Regions from separate parts of the Cytobacillus sp. T106 genome, predicted to be linked through region 1. Evidence: a T-box and tRNA genes for the amino acid it is inferred to sense, from the RefSeq annotation. Region 1 holds a T-box; the other holds one or more tRNA genes.

Region 1 (9,619 bases):
TTTTCCGTTATGGGTGGTTTACCCTTTTAGTTCATTTAAGCGAGCTTCTACAATCGCTCTCTTTTCAGTATAGTCCTTTTCTTTGGCGCGTTCTTCTTCAATGACCTTTTCAGGCGCTTTTTTAACAAAGCCTTCATTGGAGAGCTTCTTTTGAACACGCTCAACCTCTTTGTCCAGCTTATCCCACTCTTTTTTCAACCGGGCAATTTCTTCATCGATGTTGATGAGTCCCTCCAGCGGCAGGATGATTTCAGCTCCGGAAACGACTGCTGTCATCGCCTTGTCAGGTGTTGCGGCAGCTGGGCTGATCTCAAGCTCTTCCGGGTTGCAGAAGCGTTCAATATAAGCTTTATTGGCTGTGAGAGTAGCAAGAACCTCGTCATCATTCGGCTTCAGGATCATCTTGATCTTCTTGCTCAATGGTGTATTCACTTCTGCACGGCTGTTCCGGACAGAACGGATGATTTCAACAAGCAGCTTCATATCGCCTGCTGCCTTTTTATCAGTGTATTCTTCTTTCACCTTCGGCCATTCGGCAATAGTGATTGATTCGCCGCTGTGAGGCAGGTTCTGCCAGATTTCTTCTGTAATGAAAGGCATGAACGGGTGGAGAAGCCTCATGGTATTATCCAGTACATATGCAAGAATCGAACGGGTCGTTTTCTTTGCCGCTTCGTCTTCCCCATAAAGCGGAAGCTTCGCCATTTCAATATACCAGTCGCAGAAATCGTCCCAGATGAAGTTATAAAGCACACGGCCGACTTCACCGAATTCATAGCGGTCTGAAAGCCTTGTTACCGTTTCAATCGTTTCGTTCAGCCTTGTGAGGATCCATTTATCAGCTACTGATTTTTCTCCTGTTAAATCGATGTCTTCAAATTTCAGGCCAGCCATATTCATAAGGGCGAAGCGGGAGGCATTCCAAATTTTATTGGCAAAATTCCAAGTTGCTTCTACCTTTTCCATGCTGAAGCGCAAATCCTGTCCAGGCGAGCTTCCAGTTGACAGGAAGTAGCGGAGTGAATCGGCACCGTACTGGGCAATGACATCCATCGGATCTACACCGTTGCCGAGTGATTTGCTCATTTTCCTGCCTTGCTCATCTCTTACCAGTCCGTGGATGAGTACATCTTTGAATGGGCGCTCTCCTGTAAACTCAAGGCCTTGGAAAATCATCCTGGATACCCAGAAGAAGATGATGTCATAGCCTGTTACAAGGCTTGCTGTCGGATAATAGCGCTTGAAATCAGGGTTTTCTTCATCCGGCCAGCCCATTGTAGAGAATGGCCATAGGGCGGAGCTGAACCAGGTATCAAGAACATCATTATCCTGGGTCCAATTCTCAGCATCAGCCGGAGGCTCGGAATCTACATACACTTCGCCTGTTTCCTTGTGATACCAGGCCGGGATGCGGTGGCCCCACCAGAGCTGCCTGGAGATGCACCAGTCGCGGATATTTTCCATCCAGCGGAGATATGTGTTTTCAAAGCGGTCCGGGATGAAGTTGACTTTGTCTTCTTTCTGCTGCAGCGCTACCGCTTCGTCTGCCAGCGGCTGCATTTTGACAAACCATTGTGTGGACAGATATGGCTCAACTACAGCTCCGCTCCGCTCAGAATGGCCGACAGAATGCATATGCTCTTCAATTTTGAAAAGTACGCCCGCGTCCTGCAGGTCCTTTACGATCTGCTTGCGGCATTCAAAGCGGTCAAGGCCGTTGTATTTGCCGGCATTTTCATTCATGGTTCCGTCCTCGTTCATGACAAGGATGCGCGGAAGATCGTGGCGGTTCCCGATTTCAAAATCGTTCGGGTCATGTGCAGGAGTGATTTTAACCGCACCAGATCCGAATTCCTTATCCACATAATCATCGGCAACAATCGGGATTTCACGGCCGGTAATCGGGAGGACAACATTTTTCCCGATCAGATGCTGATAGCGTTCGTCTTCAGGGTGGACTGCTACCGCTGTATCGCCAAGCATGGTCTCCGGACGGGTTGTGGCAACCTCAATGGATCCTGAACCGTCTGCAAGCGGGTAGTTCATATGATAAAAGGCGCCCTGGACATCCTGATGAATTACTTCGATATCTGAGAGCGCAGTTTTTGTGGCTGGATCCCAGTTGATGATATATTCGCCGCGGTAAATCAGGCCTTTTTTATAAAGAGAGACAAAAACTTTATTAACCGCCTTGGAAAGCCCCTCATCCATTGTGAAGCGCTCACGGCTGTAATCAAGTCCCAGGCCGAGCTTAGACCACTGCTGGCGGATATGCTCTGCATATTCTTCTTTCCATTTCCATGTTTCCTGGACAAATGCTTCGCGGCCGAGATCGTAGCGGGATTTTCCTTCGCTTTTCAGCTTCTGCTCGACTTTCGCCTGTGTTGCGATGCCGGCATGGTCCATGCCTGGAAGCCATAATACATCATAGCCCTGCATCCTCTTCATGCGGGTAAGGATATCCTGAAGCGTGGTATCCCAGGCATGGCCGAGGTGAAGCTTTCCTGTTACGTTCGGCGGCGGGATGACGATCGTATAAGGCTCTTTGCTTTGATCATCCTTCGCTTCAAAAAATTTGTTACCGATCCACCATTCATACCGTCCCTTTTCAATATTCCGGGGATCATACTTTGTTGGCATCGCCAATTCATTATTCTCCATTGTATTCCCTGCCTTCCTTGTATCTGTTAGTGTTGTGGGTACCTGAACAAATAAAAAACTCCATCCGTCAATAAAAGGACGAATGGAGCTGATTTCGCGGTACCACCTTTTTTCCGGGCAAGTAATGCAATCCTGCCAGGCGCTTAATCTGATAACGGTTTTCCCGTCTTTCGCTACTGTGAACATGTTCTGTTCGCGAAAGAAGCTCAAGGGCGACCTTCCAATGATTCTGCCTGGAAAACCTTTCAGCTTGGGGTTTTCCTCTCTTTAGGCAGCTTGCACTGTACTCTTCCCTGTCAATGCTTTTCTAATGATATTTATATATGATATAGTACCGAATTTCGCGGTTTATAGTCAATAAGTATCGGCAATATTTTTTAAAATCATACGTCCGCCCGTACGATTCTAAAAAATAGGCACTTAACCTGGGGAAGGGACATAGAATGGTGTAAAAGAGATTAGGGGGAAAACAGATGAAAAGGAAATTCAATCCTTATACCCTGCCTCCATGGCTGAGGACCTTTAGAAGTGTTTGTGCCCAATTCATAATTCCCTTCTGTGTCTTTCAGGGAATACGGACCATTCTTATTCCTACGACCTTTGATGTTCTTTTGCTTTCAGTCTTTATCTTGCTGGCTCTGGCACTCCATCTTGAATTCATTTAGGAGCCCTCAGGACGAATTGTCCGGGGCTCCTTCCTGTTCGGCCTGGGCTTTTGCTGCTTCCTGTGCCTGCTGCTTCTGCCTTTCGATTTCGTCGATCCTCATGACGATGTACTCTGTATTCTTCAGAAGCCAGAATTGGCGCTGAAACTGCTGGACGAGCTTTCTTTCATCTGCGGCACCGCGGTTCTTATGGTAGTTTTCCGCCTCTCTCAGGACAGGGCCCGGGTGGGCAAGATAGCTCTGGAACAAGAGCATTTCATCCTGCTTGAACGGCATATATTTAAAGTAGGTATACAGCCACTCAACCGATTCATCGCTCCGCTTCGGGTAGCTTCTTAAAGAGCGCGACAGAAACGGCAGGAGATCGTGGAGCGGGGAAGCCTGGCGCGATTTTTCAAAATTGCTGAAATATCCGTAGCCTCTTTCATCATACAGAAAATGCTCTGTTGAAACTTTTCCATGGATGATGACAGTCCGCGCTTTTTCATCATCCTTCGTTTTTTCATGCCAATCCTTCAGCTTGCCTTTCGAAAATTTCAGCGCCTGGGTAATATCATGGTAATACAGGCAGAAAAGGAGCTCGAATGGCGCCATATACTGCTTTCTTTCACATTCATCAATAAATCCCTCGCAGAATTCTGTCTCCTTCTCCCAGGCGAGCAGGGTCTTTTCATAATGCTCCTGCCGCTCCTCGCTGGTGACATTGACTTCCTTCAATGACAGTGTGTGCAGCCGTGCCAGTTCCCGGAACATCTGCTGATGGCGTTCAAAACGGTTTTCTTTTTCTTCATTGGCGAGCCATGGCATTAAATAATACAGTTCACTCTCATGAAAAACAGCGTAGCGGCCGTCAGCAGCCGGATAGATCGGCACTATCCGGTTGTAGCCCTTCTGATAAAGGGACTGAACCTGCCTGATAAAATCGGTCCCATGCTTTGCTTTCAGCTTTTTCAGTGCAAAAACGCCTTTATCGGAATAGATCTTCCTGGTCCTGCCGTAGTCTTCCACAAAGTGGGGCTGGACGGCATAGTGCTTTAAAATCGGGGAAACCGCTGCTAATCTGTTGCTTCCTTCCATACGCGTATCCCACTTTCTTATTGGCGTAGTGATCCTCCGGAAATAAAAGAAACAGTTGAACAGGTACCTCCATACCTGCCCAGCCTGTTTCATACATGTCTTATTGCCTGCAGAAGGCTATTTCTGATAGGCATGCACAGGGACATACAGCACCTGGCCTTCATAAACGTCCTGGTTCAGCTCCAGGTGATTGACTCTCAGCAGCGCCGGAACAGGAACCTCATATCTTTCTGCGATAATATCGAGTGTGTCGCCATGCTGGACGATGCACACTTTCATCCTGGCAGACTGCTCTTCTTCCTTTCGGGCCAGAAACTCAGCCAGTGACAAGCTCTTGCTTTTTTTCTTATTGGCTGCTTTCTTCTTTTTTGGAGCCTGGTCAGAAGAAGATTCACTTTCCTCCTGCTGGGCCTTGAAGCCGGTCAATATTTCTGCCGGCTGCATTTCCGGCTTTTGGTTACCGGCATAAGTATCTTCTGCTGCCTTTTCACTCCTGAACGTTGCAAAGCTATGGTCAGGCACTTGTTCTGCAGGTTCAGCATGGTATGCTGCTTCCGGGACCGGAAGCTCATGATCTTTGATGGTGTCAAAAAACGCTGCCGGCTTTTCTTCTTTTTCAGCCTCCTCCGGCTGCTTTCTCGCTTCGGCAGTAAAAGGGGCAAACAGATCGGCAGCTTCTGCGTTCTCTGTTTCATCTTCCTCTTCCGCTCCTGCCCCGGCTTTATAAATAGAATCTTTGAAACCGGCATATTCCGGGAGCTGCACCTCTTCATTGTTTTCTATTATTAACTCTGCCGGCGCTGCCGAACGGAATAAAGGCTCCAGCTCCTTTTCAGTCTCCTCTTCTGCTGCAAGCAGTGGCTCAAAATGATCCTGCTGCTGCTCCTCTTCCTGAGCTTCTGCCTCAGCTTCCTCTTCTTCCGGCCTTTCATCGTGTTCCTGTGCTGCATCTTCCTCATCATACTCCGCGGCAGGATGCTGCTGTTCCCCGTAGAGGCCGGTGATGGTCAGATCTGCTGTCAGCCTCATGCAGCTTCTTTCCTGGAATTGATAGTCAAAAGAATCAATATAGACATCCAAATCATAGACGCTTCCTATCCTATTATTCGGAATGGTTATATCAACAGGAAAATGGTGAGAAAATTCACAGATCCCCCCTTCCCTCTCTTCAACGGATTGAATGAATTTCGGGCTGGCAAAAGATTCTTCCAGTTCACCTTCTTCATTTTTCCGGTACTCCCCGGCCAGCTTCAGCGATCCTTGAATCGATACATATTGTTCATGTTCCTGGATGGTTATATTCGGATCAAGCGAAATAGAAACAAGCTCAGATACTTCCTGTCCTTTTTGGAACCAGACGGATTCTTCTAAAGAAAAGCGCAGGCATGATTGATCTTCCTGGGACAAAGCGACTCCTCCTTTCAGCTCTTTCACGTATAATCACTATGTCATTATCACTCTATGAACGGCTGATAGTAATTATGATTAGATTGTGAAAAGTTATGGAGCGCAGGAGAGTAGGGGGTGAATATTAATGAGGCAATGAGGGGGGATTCGTGTATAAGGACACACACAAAAAACAGGCCGGAGTTAACCGGCCTGCTTCCATCAGCCTTTCAGCTTGGAAAATGCAAGCTCGGCTGCGTTCAATGTTTTTTCAATATCTTCATCCGTATGGGCGGTTGATAAAAATAATCCCTCGAATTGCGATGGAGGCAGGAAGACTCCTTCATTCGCCATTTCACGGTAATAAGAAGCAAAATAGTCCAGGTTGGAGGTTTTCGCTTTTTCATAATTGATGACTTCTTCGTTTGTAAAGAAGAAACCGATCATTGAACCTGCACGGTTGACCGTCAGCGGGATATCATGCTTCTTCGCTGCTGCATAAAGGCCTTCTTCCAGCCTGTCAGCCTTCCGTTCAAATTCTTTGTACGATTCAGGAGTGAGCTGGCTCAGCGTTTCGTATCCGGCAGTCATGGCCAGCGGATTGCCTGAAAGTGTTCCTGCCTGATAGATCGGGCCGCTCGGGGCGATTCTCTCCATGATTTCCGCTTTGCCGCCATAGGCGCCTACAGGCAGGCCGCCGCCGATTACTTTGCCGAGGCAGGTAATGTCAGGGGTAACGCCGTAATAGCCTTGAGCGCAATGATAGCCGACACGGAAGCCTGTCATGACTTCGTCAAAAATCAGGAGCGTCCCATATTCACTCGTTATGTCCCTTAATGCTTCAAGGAATCCTGGAAGAGGAGGGACAACCCCCATATTGCCGGCAACAGGTTCTACGATGACCCCGGCAATATCTTCGCCGAATTGCTCAAAAGCATATTTTACACTTTCCATATCATTGTAAGGCACAGTAATTGTGTTCTTCGCAACGCCTTCAGGCACCCCCGGGCTGTCGGGAAGGCCGAGTGTGGCAACACCTGAGCCTGCTTTGATCAGGAGGGAATCGCCATGGCCATGGTAGCAGCCTTCAAATTTAAGGATTTTGTTGCGCCCTGTATATCCGCGGGCAAGGCGCAGGGCGCTCATTGTCGCCTCTGTACCTGAAGAAACCATCCTGACGATCTCGATGGACGGCACCCGCTCAATCACAAGCTTGGCCAGCTCATTTTCGGCAATGGTCGGAGCGCCGAAGCTTGTGCCAAGTTCCGCGATTTTCTTGATCCCTTCCACTACCCTGTCATTCGTGTGCCCAAGGATTAACGGCCCCCAGGAAAGCACATAATCGATATATTCATTGCCGTCAATATCATAGATCTTCGAGCCTTTTCCCCGCTCCATGAAGATCGGATCCATATTGACCGATTTAAAGGCACGGACCGGGCTGTTGACGCCGCCTGGCATCAGCGATTTCGCTTCATTATAGGCTTCGGCCGATTTAGTATAAGAACGCATGCTTTTCCCTCTTTTCTTCTTTTTAATCATTCAAGAATAGGATGGCTTTACTGGCATTACTGCTGTTCTTTAATCCATCTTGCAGCATCTTTGGCATGGTAGGTGATGATTAAATCTGAACCGGCACGCTTCATCCCGGTCAGCATCTCCATTACAATGTTTTTCTCGTCGATCCAGCCATTTTGCGCTGCCGCTTTCACCATTGAATATTCGCCGCTCACATTATAGATGACCATTGGCAGGTTCACTGCATTTTTCACGTCTCTTACAATATCCAGATAAGGCATTCCAGGCTTTACAATCAGGAAGTCTGCACCTTCTGCAAGATCAGCTTCTGCTTCCCTGAGTGCCTCCATGCGGTTGGCAGGGTCCATCTGATAAGCTTTCCGGTCGCCAAATTGAGGCGTGCTGCCGGCTGCATCACGGAATGGGCCGTAGAATGCTGAAGAATATTTGACTGCGTAAGACATGACCGGCACATCCTGGAAGCCTGCCTCATCCAGTCCGGCCCTGATGGCTGCAACAAATCCATCCATCATATTGGAAGGGGCGATGATATCAGCGCCTGCTTTCGCCTGGCTGACTGCAGTCTGGACAAGGAGCTCAAGGGACGCGTCGTTCAGGACTTTTCCATCCTCTATCAGCCCGCAATGCCCATGGCTTGTATATTCGCACAGGCAGGTATCGGCGATGATGACCACCTCAGGAAATTTGGACTTGATCAGTCTCGTTGCCTCCTGGACAATACCGTGATCGTGATAAGCCTGCTGGCCGCATTCGTCTTTTTCGAGCGGAATTCCGAATAAGAGGACTGATTTGATCCCTAATGATACAACCTCTTCCATTTCTTCCTCAATGCGGTCAAGGGAAAGGTTATACTGGCCAGGCATAGAAGGGATTTCCCTTTTAATATTTTCTCCTTCTGCGGCGAATATCGGATAAATCAAGTCTTCAATACGAAGATGATTTTCCCTTACAAGCGCTCTCATACTGGCTGTCTGCCGTAAACGGCGGTATCTTTTGAACTGCATATCCATTTCATTTCCTCCTCTGATTCAATTCAGCTGCTATGCTTTTTGCCAAATCTTCAATCGTATATCCGGCAGGGACCACATGGACACCAAGCCCCAGTTCTTCCGCCCTTTTCTGAGTAACAGGGCCGATGCAGGCCACAAGGCAGCCTTTGATAGCTGCTTCAGCACCCGTCTTGCGGACAATCTCCATAAAATGCTCTACAGTCGACGGGCTGGTGAAGGCCAGCACATCCAACGATCCATTTTTCAGCATGACTGCGAGCTTTTCTCCGCTATCTTCAGGAAATCCGGTTTCATATATAATGATTTCCTGCGGCTCTGCCCCTGCCCTTTTAAGCTCGTCTGCAATATAGCTTCTTGCTTTATTCCCTTTGGGGATCAGCACCTTCATGCCTTTTTCGACAAAGGGAAGGAACTCATCAATAAATCCTTCTGCAGCAAATTCCTCCGGAGTAAAGCTGACAGCAAGCCCTGACTCCTCTGCGGCCCTCTCTGTTTTTGTGCCAATGGCCGCAATCTTGGGAAAAACGGCATTTCTGCCGGCAAAGGATATAAAAGTTTCAAGGGCATTTCTGCTGGTAAAAATGACCCAATCGTATGTAGGAAGCTCCCTGACAGCATGAAGGATTTCTTCTGTTACCTCTGCCGGCCTGAAAGCAAGCAGCGGTATTTCCACTGGTATGCCGCCATAGCTGCGGATCAGCTCAGAAAAAGGTCCGGCCTGATCCTTCCCCCTGGGTACAAGCACTTTTTTGCCTGCAAGGGGAAGGCTCTCCCCGGTCATTCTCCGTCAAGCTCCTTTTTTACATCATCAATAAGCTTTTTGGCGCCTTTTTCAATCAGCTTTTCCGCAGTTCTCAGGCCCACTTCTACAGGATCAGCTCCAGTCACTTTTTCTTTATAAATCGTTTTTCCGTCCGGTGAAGCCACAAGACCTGTAAGCTCAATTTCATCCTTCTCATTCAGCACAGCATATCCTGCAATAGGAACCTGGCATCCGCCCTCCATTTTATGAAGGAATGCACGCTCGGCACGGACTGTCTGGTTTGTTGTCCCGCAAGTGAACTTGCTCAGCAGCTCAAGCAGCTCCTTATCGCTCTCGCGGCACTCAATGGACAATGCCCCCTGGCCAACGGCCGGCAGGCAGACTTCCGGCTCAAGGAATTCCGAAACAGTATCAGTTGTCCATCCCATTCTTGACAGACCTGCTGCAGCGAGAATGATGGCATCATACTCCTCTGTTTCAAGCTTTGCGAGCCTCGTATCAATATTGCCCCTGATCCA
Region 2 (9,619 bases), on a different contig from region 1:
GGCCATTCCAATCCAGCCTGTAACTGACAAGGCGACAATGATGGTCGTCAGGCCAGGGCCCATTACGACTGCAAGAAGAATAACAACCAGCAGATATGGCAGGCCGTACAGGACTTCAATGATCCGCATCATCAGGTTGTCTGCCATGCCTCCTTTATAGCCGGCAATGCCTCCATAGATGACTCCGATAATAAAATCCAGCAGGGCCGCAATCACCGCTACGAACAGTGAGACCCTGGCGCCATACCAGGTTCTTGTGAACACATCCCGCCCCAATTCATCTGTGCCGAACCAGTGGCTGGAGGATGGAGGGAGATTCTGTTCGGTCAGCTTAGAGCTTTCGACCGAATGGGGTGAAATGACCGGTCCAAAAATAGCCATAAAGAGCAGAAAGATGAGAAATACGAGTCCGGCCATTGCCAGCTTGTTGCGCGACAGCCGCCTCCACGAATCCTGCCAGTAGGAAAGGCTTGGCCTCACTACTGCCTCAGCTTCCCCCTCTTCTTTCGAACGGGGCGTAAACCACTCATCAGGAATTTCCGGGGAAACGCTGCGCTCCTGCTGTTTTCGCAATTCCATTATCGTCCCTCCCTTTTACTCAGCTTAATGCGGGGATCGAGTACGCCATAGGCGAAATCCACCAGAAACAGCATGAAGATAAGTACGGCGCTATAAAAAACGGTTGTTCCCATGATGACGGGATAGTCCCGGTTTCCGATGCTTTCAATAAAATACTTGCCCATCCCCGGTATGGCAAAGATCTTCTCGATGACAAAGGTGCCGGTCAAAATGCTAGCCGCCATGGTGCCAAGCACCGTGACAACAGGAAGCAATGCGTTTCTCAGTGCATGTTTGAATACGATTTTTACCGGTGTAAGTCCCTTTGCCTTGGCCGTCCTGATATAATCCTGGGTCAGCACTTCGAGCATGCTTGCCCTTGTCAGCCTTGCAATGATTGCCATCGGGCCGGTTGCGAGAGCCAGTGTCGGGAGAATCATATGCCTCCAGCTGGTCCATGTAGCTGCGGGAAGCAGGTCCCAATTGACAGCAACCTGCTGGATCAGCAGCGTTGCCAGAACAAAGTTGGGAACTGATATGCCAAGCACAGCGATGGTCATCGCCAGATAGTCAATGAATCCGTTATGCCTGAGTGCTGCGATGATGCCAAGCACGATCCCCGAAAAGACTGCCAGGAGCAAAGTCCACATCCCAAGTTCAAATGACACCGGAAAGCCCCTGCTCAGCATGTCATTGACTGTCTGTGACGACTTTTTGATAGAAGGTCCGAAATCCAGCGTTATAAGCGACTTCAGGTAAGTTGCATATTGGACAGGAAGCGGTTCATCCAGATGATAATAGGCCTCCAGGTTCTTCTGGACAGCTTCGCTCGTCGCCCTTTCTTCGTTGAAAGGAGAACCAGGGATGCTGTGCATCAGGAAAAAGGTAAGCGTGATGATCAGCCATAGTGTAACAAGCATCGATAAAAGTCTTTTGAGTATATAACTATTCATCCCGGCCACTTCCTAACAAAATGCCGTTCTCATGGCCAGCTCGGTCATGACCAGCATAGCCTGGTATGCTTCCAGAATATTTTTTGCCTGGAACCGGACAGTTGTCGTTCCTTTTTCTATTTCCGTACCAGGCATAAGCCCTGCCCATTCTGCCTGGCCGTAGTTTGCAAATTCAATCCTCAGGAGAGGGGCATCCGGCGGGACAAGCGGTTTAACCTTTTCCCTGTTTTCGATAGCAGCGGCGGTTTTTTCTTTCAAAAGCATTCCGGCCTTAGCCGGTGTGAGGGTTTTTACAGCCGAACGGGAAATGGTCTGTTTTACAACGGCTGTCGTTACATTCGGAATAAGCTCTTCGGCTTCTTTGGCCGCCCTGTCATCGCCTGCAACCATGATCACCGGTACTCCAAAATGGCCTGCCACATATGCGTTGAATCCCAGCTCCCCGACTGCTGTGTCATTTATGTATATATTCCGGACACCGAATATCATGGTGTGAGACATTACACCTTCCATGGATGCCCGTGCATGATAGCCAGCGAATATAGCACCTGAGAATTCAGAATTCAAACCCTGGACCATGCTGAAAGGCTTAACATCCCCTGTGATCAGCTGGGTTTCCGGGTGCATCCTCTCAACAAGAAGATTATTCATTTTGGAATGGCTGTCATTCACCAGCACCTCAGTAGCACCGCGGTCAAAAGCTTCTGAAACAATAAAATTTGCTTCGTCTGTCATAATGATGCGGCTTCTTTCGTAATTATGCCTGGAAGAATCAACATGGGTATAATCAGACAGCCCGGTTATGCCTTCCATATCAACCGATAGATATATTTTCATAGACTCTCCACACTTTCAAATATTTTGAATTTTCTTACTATTATAGCGGATAAATTACTATATTTCAATAGCGTTATGAATAGAACTTAGGCTATTAAAAAAATCCAGCTGCCAGAGAGAGTCTCTAACAGCTGGATTTTATCTGGGTTCAGCAGAAAAAGCAGCTATACATTTAAATTTATTCCGGCTATTTGCTTGTACTTTATGCTGGCATTCTTAAAAGCAACCATCAGCGCTTTCTGGGAAGAACCAAAATACCGCGCTTCTATTTCAGAAAGGATGCCTTCTTCCTCCAGCATGGATTTCCCTGCAAACAATGACTTAACAAACAGGGAAGTCAGCCCAATTGTTGAAGAGCATTCTGCATCTTCAATCTTATGTGTGTCCCTGTCAATGACGAGTGCAATGAAAAAACCATTGTATTTCTGCATGATCGGATTATTGGAGGATGTCTTGCTGTCTCCAATAATATACACTGTGCTGTCCTGATACATATTGCCCTCCTGCGGCGCGGGGATATTATATGAGGCATTTATGCGGGAACATAAATATTCATTATAATGCACACGCCCTTATGGAAATTGTAATATAACAGAGACTGCTTTGACAATTATTTTTATGGATTTTTCTAAATTTTTTATCTATTCAAGCTTCAATAGTTATTAGAAAGGACCAAAAAGTCCCTTCATCTGTATCTTTCCTCCTTAAACGGATCGGCGGTCATGGAGTAGCCAAGCTCCTCCCAGAAGCCTTCTTCATCGTCTTTCATAAAACGGATGCCGGATACCCATTTTGAGCCTTTCCACAAATAGAAAGAGGCTGGAGGTATGAATCTCAGCGGGTAGCCATGCTTAGGGGATATTTCCTGCCATTCATGGTTTTCATCCTTCCATCTGTATACAAACAGGGCGTCATTGCCTAGAAGGTCCCCCAGAGGCAGGTTTGCAGAGTAGCCAAAACGGTCCCCGTTATAATACCCGTATATCTTTATATATTTGACATCTTCCTTGATATTGACCAGCTGCAGCAGTTCCCTTAAAGCGATGCCTTCAAACCTGGTCCCAAACTTGGACCAGGTAGTCACACAATGCATATCAATGCTGGACACCGTTTTTGGCAGCATCATCATTTCAGCATATGACAGGGAAACCTCCTCTTCTACCTCTCCAAAGAGCCTGAAATCCCAAGAAGCTTCATCAAATTCATAAACATCGCCCTGGTGGAGAACAGGCCATTTTTCAGTTTCAAATTGCCCTGGCGGCAGCACCCGCTTCACTGTCATCATCCTTTACAATTATATTTTCATTAAGAATAACCTTTGCAGCTTCCTCCCGCAAGAAATCCCCTTTACCAATCACTTTTTCAGGCAGTCCTCCCCGCAAATACCCAATGGGATATAAGCCTGGCCAGCGGGATTTTTCCGGTTTAAATCATAATATTTTGAGAGACTAATTACTGCTGATAAAATAGACATGAGCTGATGAACTGCAGCAGCCGCCATTCCAGAAGAAAGAAGTGACAATATGTCTGAGAATAAAAAGTTAAGCGATATTAAATATTCTGTACTTGATCTTTCACCTATCAATGAAGGCAGTACAGCAGCGGTTTCATTGAAGAATACTCTGGACCTCGCACAGCATGCCGAAAAATGGGGCTATACGCGCTATTGGCTTGCAGAGCATCATAATATGGCAGGGATCGCCAGCTCTGCTACTTCTGTTGTGATCGGACATGTCGCCGGGGGAACCTCTAGCATCAGGGTTGGTTCCGGCGGAATTATGCTTCCGAACCATGCACCGCTTGTCATAGCAGAGCAGTTCGGTACATTGGAATCTCTTTATCCGGGCAGAATTGACCTTGGTCTCGGGCGTGCGCCGGGCACTGACCAGCTAACAGCACATGCATTGCGCAGGGACCGCGGAAACGATGGACAGGATTTCCCTGAACAGCTTGAAGAACTCCGGGAGTATTTTGAAGCAGAGTCGCCGGCTGAAAGGAAAAGAGTAAGAGCCATTCCAGGCGAAGGCTTGAATATACCGATCTGGCTTTTGGGCTCAAGCGGCTTCAGCGCCAGGCTCTCTGCCCAGCTGGGACTGCCTTTTGCGTTTGCCAGCCACTTCTCTCCTGATAATACCCTGCCTGCCCTTCAGCTTTACCGAAGCCATTTTACGCCATCAGATGAACTATCTGAGCCTTATGCAATGGTAGGGGTCAATGTGATTGCCGCTGATACACAGGAAGAAGCTGAAAGGCTCGCCACTAGCATGCAGCAGCAGTTCCTTAATTTGATCCGCAATACACCAGGTGCCCTGAAGCCGCCTGTCGACAACATGGATGAACTATGGAGTGAATACGAAAAGGCTCTGCTGCAGCAGCAGCTTGGCTCATCCATTATTGGCGATGCAGAAACGGTGCAGAAGAAGCTGCAGGAATTCCTGGACAAAACTCAGGCTAATGAATTCATGGTCAACGCCCAAATTTATGATCACAAAGCCCGCTTGCGGTCATTTGAAATTGTTAGTGAGATCATGAAAAAACAGTAAACAAAAAGGGCTGCCGATAAATCTCGGCAGCCCTTTTTTGCTTCTATACTAAATATCATCAAAAAAAGATGCGTGGCATTATACTGCCACGCATCCTTCAGTATGATCTGAGAGGGATTCGAACCCCCGACCCCTTCCCTGTCAAGGAAGTATTCTCCCGCTGAACTATCAGATCGTGTCTTAACTACATATTTAATTATATTCATTTTCGGGGCAAAGTCAATACTATTTCAGATATTTTTTCGTTTTAATATATTTTTTATTTTGCGGTTTGGAGAACGTCTCCATTGCCTAAAGAAGCATGTGACAGTTCCCCTTAACCAATTTGTTAAATATGAATCCTCACCCGATGTCCATTCACGCTTCCTTTTTTAAAAATAAACGAACCCCCGCAGCAGCTGCTGCCAAACAGTAAGCCACTATAATCAGACTGTCTTTAAGCAATGGTGCCAGTTTAGCCGCAATGTCCCCCTGGCTTAGATAACTCAGCGCCCTCATGACAGGGGGCAGCAGCCACAGGAACCAGGAAGCTCCCTTCCACTCATCTGCAGCTGATTCTGCTGCTAATGAAGCTGTAAGTATGAGAACAGCGGCCAGCCAGGCATACCTTTTATCCGCGTTCAGTCCGCCAGAGAAAAGCATTGATACAAGCAGGCCCAGAATCGCCAGCATAATATGGGCATAGAAAGCCAGCAGGTAAAAAGAAATCTCCATTTCCAATCTAAAGCTTCCTGTGATCACAGGAAAGTAGATAGCAAATATCATGAGCGGCAGGGAGGAGACAAACACAGCAGCCGCCTTGCCAGCAAGGTATTTCTTTTTGCTGCCCAGGTGTGACATAAGGATAAACTTTTCCTGTTCCTGATCCAAGGAAAAGAAAAGCATGCCCAGCCAGGCTGTACACAAATATAAAGCAATCGATGAGACCGCGTAGCTGCTAAGGACGGGTGCCCCTTCGTAGGTGTACAATACGAAAATCCAGACCAGGTAAACAGTATACGGAGGCAGGAATCTGTAAGATCTGATTACACTTCTGAGCTGATACTGAAGGAAAGCCATCAAAGCGCTCCCCCCCTTTCTATCACTTCAACAATTGAACAGCCAGAATCAAGAAGGCTTTTTAGAAGGACGTCTGATGCCGAAGCTGCTTCTTTAATAATAAACAGGTTATGGTCCAATTGGCTATACTGAACAGCTGGCAACTCTTTTAGGATAGAAATATGCGGGACTAGGGCTTTTATGTATTTTACGGCTTCTGCAACATTATTAACATCAGATACAACAGAACCATTTTCCAATTCAATCACCCTGTCCGCCGCCTCTCTGACAAGGAAGTTTTCATGAGCAGTAAAAGCAATGGCCATTTTTCCTTTAAGGCCTGGAAGGTACCTGAGGAATGCCTGCTGGGCTTCCTCGTCCAGACCGGTCAATGGCTCATCCAGGAGGAGAACATCCGGCTGCAGCAGAAGGGCCTGGATAATCCCAGCCTTCTGCATCGTTCCCTTAGAACAATTCTTCAAGGGAGTTTCCAGAAACCCTTCTGCATTGAATAACTCAGCATAATATTCAATCTCTTCCTCAAGCTCTGACTTCGTTCGGCCTCCCATTCTTCCTGCAGACAAAAGAAACTCTCTCATCCTGAACCGATTTTGATCAGGGAAATGTTCAGGAACAAACCCGATCTTCTTGGTCCTCCTTTTTACGCTTCCGGCAGTAGGTTCAAAAAATCCTGCCATCAGTTTCAATAAGGTGCTTTTCCCGGAGCCATTGTGCCCGATTATAGCTGCCCGTTCACCCTCATCCAGCTTTAAATTAATATTAGTGAGAATCATCTTCCCTTTTATGTTTTTCTCTGCCTCAATTAATTCAATCATATGCTTATTCATAGTAATCCCCTAGTCGATTTTCTTTAAAGCAAGCACCGATATATCAAGTGACTCTAAAATGTAAAAAAATGAAAAAAAGTTAAGCCTTATACTTGAAAAAGAACATTTGTTCGCATATAATAAAAATACAAGAAATAAAAGCCCTTAGAAGGCTTAATGGGAGGAAAACTAAATGAAAGGCATTTTATACAGATCAATGGAAAAAAATATGGCTATACAGGTAATCTATCTTTCCGCCAAGAACAAGCTGACACAAAGGAAGATTTTAGTAAAGGATATAAATGGGACTACCGTTCTTGCCTATTGCTTCACAAGAAGGCAAATGAGAATCTTCAAGCTCGAAAACATTCTTTCGCTCATGCCGGAAAAAGAGCAGACATACCGTAAAATCAGCTAATTTCAATATTTGTATTGGGATTAGCTCTTCTGCTTTGGCCACCTATATTTCGCCTCCGCCCCACTCGATTTGCAATCAAGCTATGTTAATATTCAAAAATCTTCCTCCACATCCATATTATCACAATTTTAATCATTCAAAAAAGGAGCCCGATTGGACTCCCTTTGTAATTCAGCCTGCAGTCTGCTGCTTTAGTGAATCATCCCTTTTAATAACGAACTGAAGGATGATAAGAGCTGCAAATGAAACAAGGCCGATTATATCTGTTAAAGTTTCTGGATAGATGAGGCATAAACCACCAACAATGCCGATTATGCGTTCAAACCACCACAGCCTTCTGAACCAGTAGCCGATAACACCTGACCCGATAGCCATCATTCCCGCAAGAGCAGTAAAGACTACCCAGACCAGATAATACCATGTTGTATCAATCATTAACAATTCAGGCGAAAGAACGAACATATACGGAATGATAAAGGCCGCGATCGCCAGCTTCGCCGAATTGACCCCGGTCTTGATCGGCTCCCCTCCGGATACACCAGCGGCTGCGAAGGCTGCAAGTGCAACTGGCGGTGTAATATCGGCAATGATTCCAAAATAAAAGACAAACAGGTGGGCTGATAAATCAGGCACACCAAGCAAAATGATGGCAGGTGCCGCGATGGTTGATGTAATGACGTAGTTTGCTGTCGTCGGTGAACCCATCCCGAGGACGATGGCAGCCAGCATCGTGAGCATAAGCGTCGGTATTAAAGCACCGCCGGCCAGATCAAGCAGTCCATTTGCCAGCTTTAGCCCCAGCCCTGTCTTGGTTACCACCCCGACGATAATGCCGGCAGCTGCGGTTGCAGCGGCTACACCAAGGGCAGTTCTTGCACCGTCAACGAGCGCGTCAATAGCATCTTTAAAATTAATCCTGGTTTCTTTTTTGATAGCGCTGACTGCTATTGTAATGAGGATAGACCAGAGAGCGGCCCTAATTACACTCATACCGCTCATAAGCAGGACGACCACTGCCAGGATAGGCAGCAGCAGATAGATTTTGCTCAGCACTTCTTTGCGGTTTGGCATTTCTTCTTTCTTCAGGCCCCTGAGCCCTATTCTTTTCGCTTCAAAGTGGGTCATGATCCATATCCCCGTGAAATAAAGAAGGGCAGGAATCGCTGCTGCTTTGGCAATATCCCAGTAGGTGATGCCTCCGCCAATGAATTCGACCATCAGGAAGGCCGCAGCCCCCATGATTGGCGGCATCAGCTGTCCGCCTGTAGAAGCTGCTGCCTCAACCGCTCCGGCAAATTCCTTCTTGTATCCAAGCTTTTTCATCATCGGGATTGTAAAAGAACCTGAAGTTACCACATTGGCAACTGAGCTCCCGCTGATCGTACCCTGAAGTGCACTGGAGAAGATCGCTACCTTCGCAGGCCCGCCTGTCCTTTTTCCGGCAATGCTGACAGCCAGATCATTGAAATATTGCCCCACACCCGTTTTTACCAGGAACGACCCGAACAGCAGGAACAGGAAAATGAAGGTGGCAGAAACTCCGAGGGGCGTACCCAATATCCCTTCGGTTGTAAAGAACATCGTCTGCACCAGCCTTTGGAGATCCAAGCCTCTGTGCGCAAGGAATCCGGGCATATAAGGACCGTATAAGGCATACGCAAGAAAAAGGGCAGCAATGATGGTTATAGGAAGCCCGACTGCCCTCCTGGTTGCCTCAAGGACAAGGATGATTGCTGTAAGTCCAATATAAAAATCAAGATCAGTCAAACGGCCGACCCTCATAACGATTTCATCAATCATAAGCGGCCAGTATGCCCCTACTGCAACCGCAGCAATGGCAAGGATCAAATCATACCAAGCTACCTTATGCTTTTTCCCCCTGTCCTTTTTCCTCGCCGGGAAAAGAAGAAAAATAAGCGCAAGTGCAAATCCCAAGTGGATGGAACGCTGTAGCTGCGCTGTCAATACACCGAATATTCCAGTGTAAAGCTGAAATAGGGAGAAGGACAGCAAGCCTAAAAAGACAATCCATCCCAGCACTCCCTTCAGCTTTCGCGTCCCCGCTTCGGGATCATATTTTTCGAGCAGCTCCTGCTGCTGTTCCTGAGTCAGTGTTTCTCCTTTATTGCTCAAGGATATTCACTCCTTCCAACTGCTGGTAAATGTTTATTTTATCAATTGTAAATCTTACCCATGTTCCCGGCTCGATAAAACCTGCCATAGGATACTCGGTTCCGTTATATATAATTCTATGATTTGCCCTGACCTTGCCTGTCCGCATATCAAAATGAGGGAATACTCTATTCATATTCCGGATATAGTATTTCCCGTCCTTTTGTTCAAATACCTCACCTGCGGAAGCGTTGTCAGGCATGCCGATCGCAAAATCTTCATACATAAGCTCGTATTGCCGGATCTTTAAATCCTTTGTTGGTTTATAGCTCT

The links. A T-box is a leader RNA that pairs with one kind of tRNA and senses whether it is charged. The one in region 1 lies ahead of ABU165_RS01335 (valine--tRNA ligase), so its partner is inferred to be a tRNA-Val.
Region 2: it encodes a tRNA-Val, which carries the amino acid that the T-box ahead of ABU165_RS01335 (valine--tRNA ligase) is inferred to sense. The anticodon was not compared.

What each region holds. Positions count from the first base shown of each region.
Region 1 covers NZ_JBEUMK010000001.1:267,175-276,793, reverse strand. The annotation lists gene ABU165_RS01335 (valine--tRNA ligase) at 19-2,661, opposite strand; T-box leader at 2,733-2,970, opposite strand; gene ABU165_RS01330 (hypothetical protein) at 3,135-3,326, shown strand; gene ysxE (spore coat protein YsxE) at 3,333-4,403, opposite strand; gene spoVID (stage VI sporulation protein D) at 4,521-5,810, opposite strand; gene hemL (glutamate-1-semialdehyde 2,1-aminomutase) at 6,012-7,301, opposite strand; gene hemB (porphobilinogen synthase) at 7,358-8,338, opposite strand; gene ABU165_RS01305 (uroporphyrinogen-III synthase) at 8,340-9,119, opposite strand; gene hemC (hydroxymethylbilane synthase) at 9,116-9,619, opposite strand, start outside.
Region 2 covers NZ_JBEUMK010000008.1:151,927-161,545, reverse strand. The annotation lists gene ABU165_RS15665 (ABC transporter permease) at 1-579, opposite strand, end outside; gene ABU165_RS15660 (ABC transporter permease) at 579-1,511, opposite strand; gene ABU165_RS15655 (M55 family metallopeptidase) at 1,524-2,348, opposite strand; gene ABU165_RS15650 (DUF3870 domain-containing protein) at 2,513-2,842, opposite strand; gene ABU165_RS15645 (molybdopterin-dependent oxidoreductase) at 3,034-3,624, opposite strand; gene ABU165_RS15640 (LLM class flavin-dependent oxidoreductase) at 3,872-4,891, shown strand; tRNA gene ABU165_RS15635 (tRNA-Val) at 4,995-5,066, opposite strand; gene ABU165_RS15630 (hypothetical protein) at 5,249-5,950, opposite strand; gene ABU165_RS15625 (ATP-binding cassette domain-containing protein) at 5,950-6,777, opposite strand; gene ABU165_RS15620 (hypothetical protein) at 6,950-7,174, shown strand; gene ABU165_RS15615 (TRAP transporter permease) at 7,346-9,307, opposite strand; gene ABU165_RS15610 (DUF1850 domain-containing protein) at 9,297-9,619, opposite strand, start outside.